Regions from separate parts of the Cytobacillus kochii genome, predicted to be linked through region 1. Evidence: predicted binding sites of a transcription regulator. Region 1 holds the regulator's gene; each other region holds the start of a gene.
The links. Region 1 encodes CtsR, which represses protease genes until heat stress. Its sites were predicted from a motif close to ATGGTCAATAAAGGTCAAACA; they were not measured.
Positions count from the first base shown of each region.

Region 2: clpP (ATP-dependent Clp endopeptidase proteolytic subunit ClpP) is a predicted target of CtsR. The motif match lies at 2,175-2,195, and genes of this name have one in related genera.
Region 3: clpB (ATP-dependent chaperone ClpB) is a predicted target of CtsR. The motif match lies at 1,856-1,876, and genes of this name have one in related genera.

Region 1 is NZ_CP085254.1:95,059-99,280, forward strand. It holds rRNA gene LG276_RS00465 (23S ribosomal RNA) at 1-1,361, shown strand, start outside; rRNA gene rrf (5S ribosomal RNA) at 1,437-1,553, shown strand; gene LG276_RS00475 (CtsR family transcriptional regulator) at 1,803-2,264, shown strand; gene LG276_RS00480 (UvrB/UvrC motif-containing protein) at 2,292-2,840, shown strand; gene LG276_RS00485 (protein arginine kinase) at 2,843-3,922, shown strand; gene clpC (ATP-dependent protease ATP-binding subunit ClpC) at 3,929-4,222, shown strand, end outside.
Region 2 is NZ_CP085254.1:3,924,017-3,928,238, forward strand. It holds gene LG276_RS20075 (manganese catalase family protein) at 48-905, shown strand; gene LG276_RS20080 (hypothetical protein) at 1,023-1,490, shown strand; tRNA gene LG276_RS20085 (tRNA-Arg) at 1,927-1,998, opposite strand; gene clpP (ATP-dependent Clp endopeptidase proteolytic subunit ClpP) at 2,286-2,885, shown strand; gene LG276_RS20095 (HPr family phosphocarrier protein) at 3,391-3,654, opposite strand; gene whiA (DNA-binding protein WhiA) at 3,675-4,222, opposite strand, start outside.
Region 3 is NZ_CP085254.1:1,614,800-1,619,021, reverse strand. It holds gene clpB (ATP-dependent chaperone ClpB) at 1-1,843, opposite strand, end outside; gene LG276_RS08570 (YjzC family protein) at 1,952-2,131, opposite strand; gene argF (ornithine carbamoyltransferase) at 2,532-3,485, opposite strand; gene LG276_RS08560 (carbamoyl phosphate synthase large subunit) at 3,482-4,222, opposite strand, start outside.

The DNA.
Region 1 (4,222 bases):
ATAGCGAGGGAAATTTAGTACCGAAGTTCTTGATTCCACACTGCCAAGAAAAGCCTCTAGCGAGGAATAAGGTGCCCGTACCGCAAACCGACACAGGTAGGCGAGGAGAGAATCCTAAGGTGAGCGAGAGAACTCTCGTTAAGGAACTCGGCAAAATGACCCCGTAACTTCGGGAGAAGGGGTGCTCATTAGGGTGTTAAAGCCTTGATGAGCCGCAGTGAATAGGCCCAGGCGACTGTTTAGCAAAAACACAGGTCTCTGCGAAGCCGCAAGGCGAAGTATAGGGGCTGACGCCTGCCCGGTGCTGGAAGGTTAAGAGGAGAGGTTAGCTCACGCGAAGCTTTGAATCGAAGCCCCAGTAAACGGCGGCCGTAACTATAACGGTCCTAAGGTAGCGAAATTCCTTGTCGGGTAAGTTCCGACCCGCACGAAAGGCGTAACGATCTGGGCACTGTCTCAACGAGAGACTCGGTGAAATTATAGTACCTGTGAAGATGCAGGTTACCCGCGACAGGACGGAAAGACCCCGTGGAGCTTTACTGTAGCCTGATATTGAATTTTGGTACAGCTTGTACAGGATAGGTAGGAGCCTTAGAAGCCGGAGCGCTAGCTTCGGTGGAGGCGTCGGTGGGATACTACCCTGGCTGTATTGAAATTCTAACCCACATCCCTTATCGGGATGGGAGACAGTGTCAGGTGGGCAGTTTGACTGGGGCGGTCGCCTCCTAAAGAGTAACGGAGGCGCCCAAAGGTTCCCTCAGAATGGTTGGAAATCATTCGTAGAGTGTAAAGGCACAAGGGAGCTTGACTGCGAGACCTACAAGTCGAGCAGGGACGAAAGTCGGGCTTAGTGATCCGGTGGTTCCGCATGGAAGGGCCATCGCTCAACGGATAAAAGCTACCCCGGGGATAACAGGCTTATCTCCCCCAAGAGTCCACATCGACGGGGAGGTTTGGCACCTCGATGTCGGCTCATCGCATCCTGGGGCTGTAGTCGGTCCCAAGGGTTGGGCTGTTCGCCCATTAAAGCGGTACGCGAGCTGGGTTCAGAACGTCGTGAGACAGTTCGGTCCCTATCCGTCGTGGGCGCAGGAAATTTGAGAGGAGCTGTCCTTAGTACGAGAGGACCGGGATGGACGCACCGCTGGTGTACCAGTTGTCTTGCCAAAGGCATCGCTGGGTAGCTATGTGCGGAAGGGATAAGTGCTGAAAGCATCTAAGCATGAAGCCCCCCTCGAGATGAGATTTCCCATAGCGCAAGCTAGTAAGATCCCTGAAAGATGATCAGGTTGATAGGTTAGAGGTGGAAGTGTGGCGACACATGTAGCTGACTAATACTAATCGATCGAGGACTTAACCAAACAGGCGATTACTCAATAAATATCTTCTTCAGCATTATCTAGTTTTGAGGGAACGATTCCCTTACAATTTCATAGTCCGGTGGCGATAGCGAGAAGGTCACACCCGTTCCCATACCGAACACGGAAGTTAAGCTTCTCAGCGCCGATGGTAGTTAGGGGCTGTCCCCTTGTGAGAGTAGGACGTTGCCGGGCAAGATAAAAGAGCACATCATTTGTATGTGCTCTTTTTTGTCGTGTTATAATGAATTCGTTTATTTAAATGGACAAATAACATCTATACAATCTAAACATAATATAAATTTAATGAACGAACCTATATTTCATACGTTTGAGATTTAGAAAAAAAGGGGAAAATTAATAATACTACTTCGTTGCAACATTTCACACAAATCATGTATAATTTATGTCAAATATAGTCAAAGTCAGATAGGGGGAGGCCGGGTGAAAAATATATCAGATATTATTGAAAAATATCTTAAAGAAGTCTTGGAACTTAGCGAAAGGGAAATTGTTGAAATTAAGCGGAGCGAGATCGCTGATAAATTTCAATGTGTCCCATCTCAAATAAATTACGTCATAAATACTCGGTTTACAGTTGAAAAAGGCTATGCTGTCGAAAGCAAACGTGGCGGTGGTGGTTATATAAGAATTACCAAAGTGCAAGCATATGATTATGTTGATTTAATTAATCAATTGATTAGGATTGTACGTGATCGTATTTCACAAAATAGTGCTGAAAATATTATAAACAGATTAGTTGAAGAAGAGATTATTACTACTCGAGAAGCGAAGATTATGTTAAGTGTCATTGATCGTTCAGTTCTTTACTTAGAGTTACCCTATAGGGATGAGTTAAGAGCAAGGATGCTTGTTGCGATGCTAAATACATTGAAATATAAGTAGGTTGTAAAGTATGGAGGGGTGAAACAGATGATATGCCAAGAATGTAATCAGAGACCTGCGACTCTACATTTTACAAAAATTATGAATGGCGAAAAGGCTGAGTTCCATTTATGTGAAAAATGTGCCCAAGAACATGGGGATATGTTTATGTTAAATAATGGATCTGGGTTTTCTATTAATAATCTATTGAGCGGATTATTTAATATAGATACAAGTTATGCAAATAACCAAGCTCAGTTAAATAAACAAACGCAGGTAGTACAGTGTGAGCAATGCTCGATGACCTTTCCTCAATTTGTTAAAGTCGGGAAATTCGGATGTGCCCACTGTTATGATTCTTTCCGAGGACAGTTAAAGCCAATTATTAAAAGGCTTCATAGTGGTAATTGGAATCATAACGGAAAAATCCCTACAAGAATGGGTGGAGATATCCATTTAAAAAAGCAAATTGAGGATTTAAAAATAAACTTGAAAGAACTTATAACTAAAGAGGAGTTTGAGAAAGCAGCAGAGACAAGAGATGCAATACGTGAATTGGAAAAAGAAATGAAAAACCATCTAGAGGGAGGGGAATGAACTTGTCTTTAGAAAGGTTTATCAATCAGGCTGTCAGCTCTTGGATGAGTGCAGAAGGTCCTGATTCTGATATCGTACTTAGTTCTAGAATTCGTTTAGCTCGCAATATTAAACAGGTTAATTTTCCAACCATCTTTTCTCATGATGAAGCTAAACGTGTGATAGATATCATTAAAGCAAGAATGGAAAAATCGACTTTTGATACTTATGGTGACTTTTCGTTATTGCAAATGGATGATTTACAACCATTGCAAAAAAGGGTGCTGATGGAAAAACATTTGATTAGTCCTCATTTAGCAGAAAACGCTAGTCATGGTGCCTGCCTACTTACTGAAAATGAAGAGGTTAGCATTATGTTGAATGAAGAAGATCATATACGTATACAGTGTTTATTTCCAGGCTTCCAATTATCAGAAGCATTAGAAGTTGCAAACCAAATTGATGATTGGTTAGAAACTGAGATTGATTATGCATATGATGAACAGGTAGGGTATTTAACTAGTTGCCCAACAAATGTGGGCACAGGTCTCAGAGCATCTGTCATGATGCATTTACCAGGATTAGTATTAACTCATCAAATGAATAGAATCATTCCAGCAATTAACCAACTTGGATTAGTTGTTAGAGGAATTTATGGAGAAGGTAGCGAAGCATTAGGTAATATCTTTCAAGTTTCTAACCAAATCACATTAGGGAAATCAGAAGAAGATATTGCTGAGGATTTAAAAAGTGTTGTGGAGCAATTAATTTCGCAGGAAAGGTCAGCAAGAGAAGCATTAGCGAAAACCTCTAACATACAATTAGAAGATAGAGTCTTCAGATCCTATGGTATTTTATCTAATAGCCGAATCATTGAATCAAAAGAAGCGGCTAGATGTTTATCGGATGTTCGCCTTGGAATAGACATGGACTATATACAAGGCATATCAAAAAATATATTAAATGAATTAATGGTTTTAACACAACCAGGATTTTTACAGCAATATGCTGGAGGCCCATTACGACCGTTTGAACGGGATATTCGTAGAGCTTCTCTTATTCGAGAAAGATTAAAAATGGAAGATCAAGAGTTGGGAGGATGATGATAGATGATGTTTGGACGTTTTACTGAGAGAGCACAAAAAGTATTAGCATTAGCACAGGAAGAAGCCATTCGCTTAGGACATAACAATATTGGGACTGAGCATATACTTCTAGGGTTAGTAAGTGAAGGTGAAGGAATTGCCGCTAAAGCACTTTATGCCTTAGGTCTGGGTTCAGAAAAAATTCAAACGGAAGTTGAAAATCTAATAGGTAGAGGGCAAGAGGCCTCCCAAACACCGCATTATACACCAAGAGCAAAAAAAGTAATTGAACTATCAATGGATGAAGCAAGAAAATTG
Region 2 (4,222 bases), 760 kb from region 1:
TAGATTTATTATTAGAATTTACAACTCAAAAACGGAGGAATACATTAATGTATTTTTACAAAGAAGATTTAATTAATATGATCGTTCCTGATAAACCAGATCCACATGCAGCCAAGGTGCTTCAAGAAGCTCTAGGTGGACAATTTGGAGAAATACGTACAATGATGCAATATTCATTTCAAAGTGCCAACTTCAGAGGAAAAGCAAAAAAATATCGAGACCTATTAAGAGGGGTATTTATAGAAGAGCTTAGTCATATAGAATTAGTACAATCGACAATAAATCAACTTTTAAATGGTGCTGGTGGTTCTAGCCCAGGTAACCAAGCATTTGATAATGCTCCGTTAGATGATGTTATTCAAGATGGGGCAAATCCCCATCATTTCATTATAGGTGCTAAAGCATCCTTACCAGTTGATGCAGGAGGTAACCCATGGAATGGTTCCTGGGTTTATGACCACGGTAATTTAGTAGCAAATTTAATCAATAATGTTTCATTAGAATCAACTGGTGTACTTCAAAAATCAAGAATTTATGAGATGAGCAGTAATAAAACTCTAAGAGAAACAGTAGCTTTTCTTATGGTTAGAGATAATGCGCATCAAAATGCTTTTGCAAAAGCATTAGAAACATTAGGAGTCAATTGGGGAAAAATCTTCCCTGTTCCTAACTACGACTTGAATAAATATCCTGAATGTAAGAAATATGTTGATATGGGCTTTCACAACGCCCAATTTAATTTCCGTTTAGATGATACACTTATTGGGGAAGTATTCACTGGAACAACACCTAGTAGGAATGGTGGAGACCTTTCAGTTACTGAACCACCTAAAGGGTTTCCTGTGCCAACAATGCCCGATATGCCAAATGAACATGCACCAGGTTTATATGATTTAGATAATTAGGGCCTTTATAGGCTCTTTTTATTTGTTTTCGATAATATCGTTCAAACCTTCTATTAACTAAACCTGTATAAATTAGTTAACATCCACATAATCTAAAGGAAAATAGAGGTGAAGTGAATGCTAGCTAATTTTTTTAGAATATTTAATGCAATTGTATTATGGTTAATCGTTATTATTTTTCTACCTAAAAATTCGTTTAAAAGATTTTTACCAGTGACATTATTTTGCTCTTTTCTTTTACTCATTGTCGAAATGTTAAGTCCAATATTTAATTGGTGGACAGTAAAAGGTGGTTATAAATTTATGTTATTTGATGCATTAGCATTTATTTTAGGACCATTCTTCACGATAAATTTATGGGTGTTTCACTTTACTTATGGCAAATTCCCCTTATATGCGACTACCAATTTAATTATGGATGTTATTTTTGCCTATCTCTTAACTCCTCTTTTCGAAAAGATTGGACACTTTAAACTCAAAAAATTCACAAGAACTGGAATACTTATCCTTTATTATTTCCTTTCTCTTTTGAATTATGGCTTTCAACAATACATTGAAAAACCGGTAGAACCTATCGAAAATTAAGGATCTAGTAGAAGGCTATTGCACACTTGTTCATGTAGCTTAAATATTTAGTTGTTACATGCATTGTATTTTATTTAGATAAACATACCATAGGGCTCTTTTACCTTTTGACCATCTTTTTTCTGGTAGATCGCTTATGTACAACTTTTGAGAATTGCTCTTGAGATTGGTGACTTTTAGAAAACATATTGTATAACTCTTAAACTCCCCTTTCCTTCAATTATCTTTTCAATTTTTTTCACCTCAAATATTAAAACTAACCTTCTTTTAAGCATTAGCGATAATCTATATGTAGGAATATTAAGAATAATTAAACGATAATCGATTGATGAATTTCCGATTTGGGTAAATAAAATAGGAGATTTTTAACTTCGTCGGACAAAAGTCGGACAAAAATTAAACATCTCCCATAATCCCTTATATTATAAGCATGTAGCGCCCTCGGAGGGAATCGAACCCCCATTTTAAGAACCGGAATCTTACGTGCTATCCGTTGCACCACGAGGGCATTTTTCATATGTAGGAACACGTTTTTCTTGGTGTTACGAATATTAATTATATGGGAAAAACCCTTTATATGCAAGCATTCGTTGTTTAAAAGCAAAAATTTGTGGGTATCATGGATACGAGGAAATCAACTTAGAAAAAAATGTCGAATAATTCTCTTGAAATAATCAAGCGATTCGTTTGACCTTAATTGACCAACCATGTATGATGAAACTACATACATTTACCAATGGCGAGGTATAAAATACCTTTCCAAAACTTTTTTGACCTTTAAAGGAGGAATTGGAAATGAACTTAATCCCTACAGTAATCGAACAAACAAACCGAGGGGAACGCGCTTATGACATTTACTCTCGCCTATTAAAAGATCGCATTATTATGTTAGGCAGTGCGATTGACGATAATGTGGCTAACTCAATTGTGGCACAGCTATTATTCTTAGAAGCAGATAATCCTGAAAAGGACATCACGCTTTATATTAATAGTCCAGGTGGAAGTATCACTGCTGGTATGGCTATCTATGATACGATGCAATACATCAAACCAAATGTTTCAACAATCTGTACTGGTATGGCTGCATCCATGGGTGCATTCTTACTAGCAGCTGGTGAAAAAGGGAAACGTTTTGCGCTTCCAAACAGTGAAGTCATGATTCACCAACCACTAGGTGGCGCTCAAGGGCAAGCAACTGAAATCGAGATTGCTGCTAAACGCATCCTATTCTTACGTGAAAAATTGAACCAAATTCTAGCTGAACGTACTGGTCAACCTTTAGATGTTATTTCTAAAGACACAGATCGTGATAACTTCATGACTGCAGAAAGAGCACTAGAATATGGTCTTATCGACAAAATCATTACAAACAATACACCAGAAGAGAAAAAATAAGCATCACAAATAACAAAAGCCATCAGCATTTCCTTTGCTGATGGCTTTTGTTCTGCGATGAATGAATAGTTGTTAGATCGACTATTTAGAGTTAATACATAGTTGAATAAAATTACGTTTCATTGTCGATTTACAAATAGTTGGGAGGTGAACGAAAAATGGTGAGATAAAAAGAAGTAGAAATAGCGTAATTTGTCGAGTGGCAATCGTAACCGATATAAGAGAAAAAATTAATTTGTTCGGTCTTCTTTTGTGGTTTTCTATCTAGTTAGCTGCACAATTCTTCTTTGCTACGGCTTCTTATCGATTTTCCTTCTCGATGGCTGCGCAATTCCTCTTTACTACGGCTTCTTTTCAATTTTCCACCTGGATAGCTACACAATTCCTCTTTGCTACGGCTTCTTTTCAATTTTCCACCTAGATAGCTGTGCAGAAACGCACCCCAATTGCTAAAAGGAAGCAATCTAGCAATGGGGGTGCGCAGGTTATTTGTGTATTATACAGATTATGAAACAATGTCTTCTTGTAGGAGTGCAGTCAGTTTATTTAAGGCTTCGGTTTCATCGCTGCCTTCAGCGAGGAGGGTTACGGTGGAACCAGCACTTAGAGATAGGCTCATTAATCCCATGATACTTTTGGCATTTACTTTTTTTCCGCCTTTTTCGATAAAGAGATCTGCTGTGAAGCGATTGGCTTCCTGCACTAACTTTGCAGCAGGGCGCGCCTGTAAGCCTGATTTAATTTTGACTTCCACTTGTCTTTCTACCATGTCCTAACCTCCAAAAAACTTTAAGATTCCTTCCATTGCCCTGTTTTAATTTTTTCTGCAATTTCATCAATTTTTCTTAGGCGATGATTGATACCCGATTTGCTTATCGTGCCACCAGAGACCATTTCTCCAAGTTCTTTTAAAGTCACATCTTGATACGTAACACGCAATTCAGCAATTTCGCGTAATTTCTCTGGTAACACCTTTAGCCCAACGGTACTCTCAATATATCTTATGTTTTCGACTTGTCTTAAGGCAGCACCAATTGTTTTATTTAAATTGGCTGTTTCACAATTGACCAAGCGATTAACCGAATTTCGCATATCTCTAACAATGCGGATATCTTCAAATCGTAAAAGCGCGCTATGAGCCCCAATAATATTAAGGAATTCTGTAATTTTTTCCGCCTCTTTTAAATAGGTAATAAAACCTTTCTTTCTTTCCAATGTTTTACTATTCAATCCAAAAGTATTCATTAATTTCGACAAGGCGTCATTATGCTCCTTATACATTGAAGCAATTTCTAAATGATAGGAAGAGGTTTCAGGGTTATTGACTGATCCCCCTG
Region 3 (4,222 bases), 1.5 Mb from region 1:
CTGTTTTTCCAACCCCAGTAGGACCTAAGAAAATAAAAGAACCAATCGGCCGTTTTGGGTCTTTTATGCCTGCTCTTGCTCTTAAGACTGCGTCGGAGACAAGTGTGATGGCTTCATTTTGACCGATGACTCTTTTTTGTAGAATCGACTCTAGTCGCAATAACTTCTCCCGTTCACTTTCAACTAATTTAGAGACAGGTATACCAGTCCATCTCGATACAATATCAGAAATTTCTTCTTCAGTGACCTCTTCACGTAATAAACGGTTATCATTTTCTTTATTATTCGTCTCTTCTTCTAATTGTTGTAACTCCTTTTCACATGCAGGGATTTTACCATGTCTTAACTCTGCTGCCTTATTAAGGTCATACTTATTCTCAGCTTCCTCTAGCTCTCTTTTCAAAATTTCTAACTGCTCTCGTTTTGATTGTATCGATTGTATCGCAGCCTTTTCTGTTAACCATTTCGCCCTCATTTCTTTCGCTTGTTCCTTAAAGTTAGTAAGTTCTTCTCTTAGTTTCTCTAACCTCCCTTGACTGATTTCATCAGACTCTTTTAGCAGAGCGGCCTCTTCAATTTCAAGCAGCATTACCTTTCTTGTTACTTCATCCAGCTCCGTAGGCATAGAGTCAATCTCTGTCCGGATCATTGCACATGCCTCATCAATTAAATCAATCGCTTTATCTGGTAAAAAACGATCTGTAATATAACGATCAGATAAAGTAGCTGCTGCAACAATAGCCCTGTCATGAATATTGACCCCATGATGAATTTCGAATCGCTCTTTTAAACCTCTTAAAATAGAGATAGAGTCTTCTACATCGGGTTCTTTTACTAATACTTGTTGAAACCTTCTCTCTAATGCCGGATCTTTTTCAATATACTTTCTATGTTCATCCAATGTTGTTGCGCCAATACAATGTAGCTCACCTCGGGCAAGCATCGGCTTCAACATATTACCAGCGTCCATCGCACCTTCTGTTTTACCAGCTCCAACGATTGTATGTATCTCATCTATAAACAGAAGAATACGACCATCACTCTTTTTAATCTCTGCTAACACTGCTTTTAAACGTTCCTCAAATTCACCTCTAAATTTAGCACCAGCAATTAACGCACTCATATCTAATGAGAAAATCGTCCTATCTTTCAGTCCCTCTGGTACATCTTTTCTAACAATTCTCTGTGCTAATCCCTCAACAATTGCTGTTTTACCAACACCTGGCTCACCGATGAGGACAGGATTATTTTTCGTTTTCCTTGAAAGTATGCGAATTACATTACGGATTTCTTGATCTCTGCCAATGACAGGATCTAATTTCCCTGTTTTCACTTCTTCCACTAAATCTCTACCATATTTATGAAGTACTTCATAAGTACCTTCTGGGTTTTGTGATGTCACCTTTTGATTCCCCCTGATTTCTTCAATTGCTTGTTGGATATCCTTCTTTTTCATTAAAAAGAGGTCTGTAACATTCGTCTTTGCCACAATCACTGCCCATAAAACATGTTCAATGGATATATAATTGTCCTGCCATTGCAATTTTAATTCTTCTGCTTTTGACAAGGTTTTTCTTAAATCATTAGTAAGATAAAAAGAATTTAAATCCGCACCACTTCCACTAACCCTGGGTTTTCTTTCTAATAAATGTTGCAATGATTGTTTCACATTTTCAATTGTAAAATCACTTCGTCTTAAAATATTTGTAAATAGATGATCCTCCTGCAAGAAGGAAAGGAAAAGGTGCACCGTATCCACCTCTTGGTGACCTTTATTTGTCGCCATCCTTTTGGCAGTCATTAAACCTTCTTGCAAAGAGGTTGTCATTTGATTAATATCCAATCGCACGTCACACTCCTGACCTTTTTTGACCTTTGTTTTATTATAAAATTATTTCCTGCCATATGTAAAGCCATCCACATTTTGGGATGGCATCTGATTCGTTCTTTATTATGGTTTTCTTTGATAAGTCCATAATCGATTATGGTTTGAGTTTTCAGGAAATCGATCACCCGCACGAAGACTTACCACTTGTGGGTTATTCACATTACTGCCAGTTTCACCAATCTCAATATATTTACCATTATTTGGCGCTTTCTGCCCTGCTCTAAATTGTCGATTTTGTCCCAAAATGAGCACCTCCTTCAAACTTACACTTTTATTATTTCCGCGAGAAGGACGAATCATAAAGGAAATTGTAGGTATTGTGTTTTCCTCAAATCAGATTGCAAGCCTGTCTCTGGCGCTTTTATTGTTGGGTGTACTTTTTAAATTACTCTTACCCCGCAGCTATCTTTGCGTTTTTCACTCATGATGTACGAACAAATCCTTTTTGATACGCTATTCCAACGCATTTTCATCTTGATGTACGAGCTCACTCACTTTGCTTCGCTATCCCTGCGTTTTTTCCTCTCAATGTACGAGCAAACCCTTTTTTGCTCACCCTCAAACTTCCTAAATTCCCCTCAAATGATAAAAAGCACGAACCATTCTAGGAACAGAATAGTTCGTGCTTCAGCTTGTTACAACACTATAGTAATTCAGTTAATAAGGCTTTTTGTGCGTGAAGACGGTTGCCTGCTTGTTGGAAAACAGCGGAGTGATCACCGTCAATAACAGGCGCCGAGACTTCTTCCCCACGGTGTGCGGGCAAACAGTGAAGGAATAAATAATCTTCTTTTGCATAGGCTACAAGTGACTCGTTCACTTGATAATCATGAAAGACTTGTAAACGCATTTCATTTTCTTCTTCTTGACCCATACTCGTCCAGACGTCCGTATAGATGACATCAGCTCCATCAACCGCCTTTTTTACGTCGTTTTCGACGACAATTTTACTGCCCGTCACTTCAGCAAATCCTTGTGCTAAAGTGACCACTTTTTCATCTGGTTCGTAGCCTTTCGGACATGCAATCGTCATATGCATGCCAACTTTTGCTGCCGCAATCATTAATGAGTGAGCTACATTATTGCCATCTCCAACATAAACACAACGAATACCTGCTAATTTTCCTTTTACTTCTTTAATCGTTAACAAGTCTGCTAGTGCTTGACAAGGATGATAAAGGTCCGTTAACCCATTAATTACTGGAATAGTAGCATGTGTGGCAAGTTCTTCTATAATATCATGAGAAAATGTACGAATCATAATGCCATCAACATAATTAGATAATACTTTTGCGGTATCTGCAATCGTTTCTCCTCTACCGATTTGCATGTCATTACTATTTAAATAAAGGGCATGACCGCCAAGTTGTAACATACCCGCTTCAAAGGAAACCCTTGTACGTGTAGATGACTTTTCAAAAATCATTCCCAATATTTTGCCCTTCAATGGCTCTTCGACTTGATGATCCGTTTGCTTCATTTCATATGCCTTTTCGACAAGTCCATTGATTTCTTCAGAAGAATAATCAGCTAATGTTAGCATATCCTGTCCTTTTATATCTAACTTTTTACCACATACAGTCGATGTTGTAATCATGATTTCGTCACTTCCTTTACATTGTCGTTTTGCCAATCCTCAATTGCTACTGCTTGCCAATCCTTTTCTGTTAAAGCAAGTAAATAGGCTTCAAGTGACTCTAATTCACTAAAAGTGTGTAGGCGATTTTTAACCGCCCATTCCCGCATACGTTGATTTTCATCACCAGTGAAAGGATTGTAAAGTGCAACAGTTGTTTCATCTAATTCGGCCCCTTGAGCATCTAGCAATTTGGTTTTTGACTCTTTTGCCAATGTCCTGATGCCATCTGTTAATTCACCACTATACAAAACGGACCGTTCCTTATCTCCATGTAATTGAAACACTTTCTTTAAAGCTTGTGGTAAAGTCGCTGCTAACGCAATTCCTTCCCCAGTTGACTTCATTTCTGGTCCTACTTTAGCATCAAGACCTTTTAGTGCATAGTTAGAGAAAACCGGATATTTGACAGTAACAAATGTTTGCTTCGTATCTTCTGGAAGTTGGTCTTTTTCGAAAAATTGCTTTCCTAATAATACTTTTGTTGCCTCCTGAACCAATGGAATAGCAGTCACTTTACTTACAATTGGCACCGTTCGACTTGCCCTCGGGTTTACTTCAAGTAAGTAAACTTTGTTATCATCAATAATATATTGGATGTTCATTAAACCTTTATATCCAAGCTTTTTAACCATCAATTGTCCATACTTAATCATAAGATTTTGTACTTCTTTTGATAAGCTTTGTGGCGGTAAGAC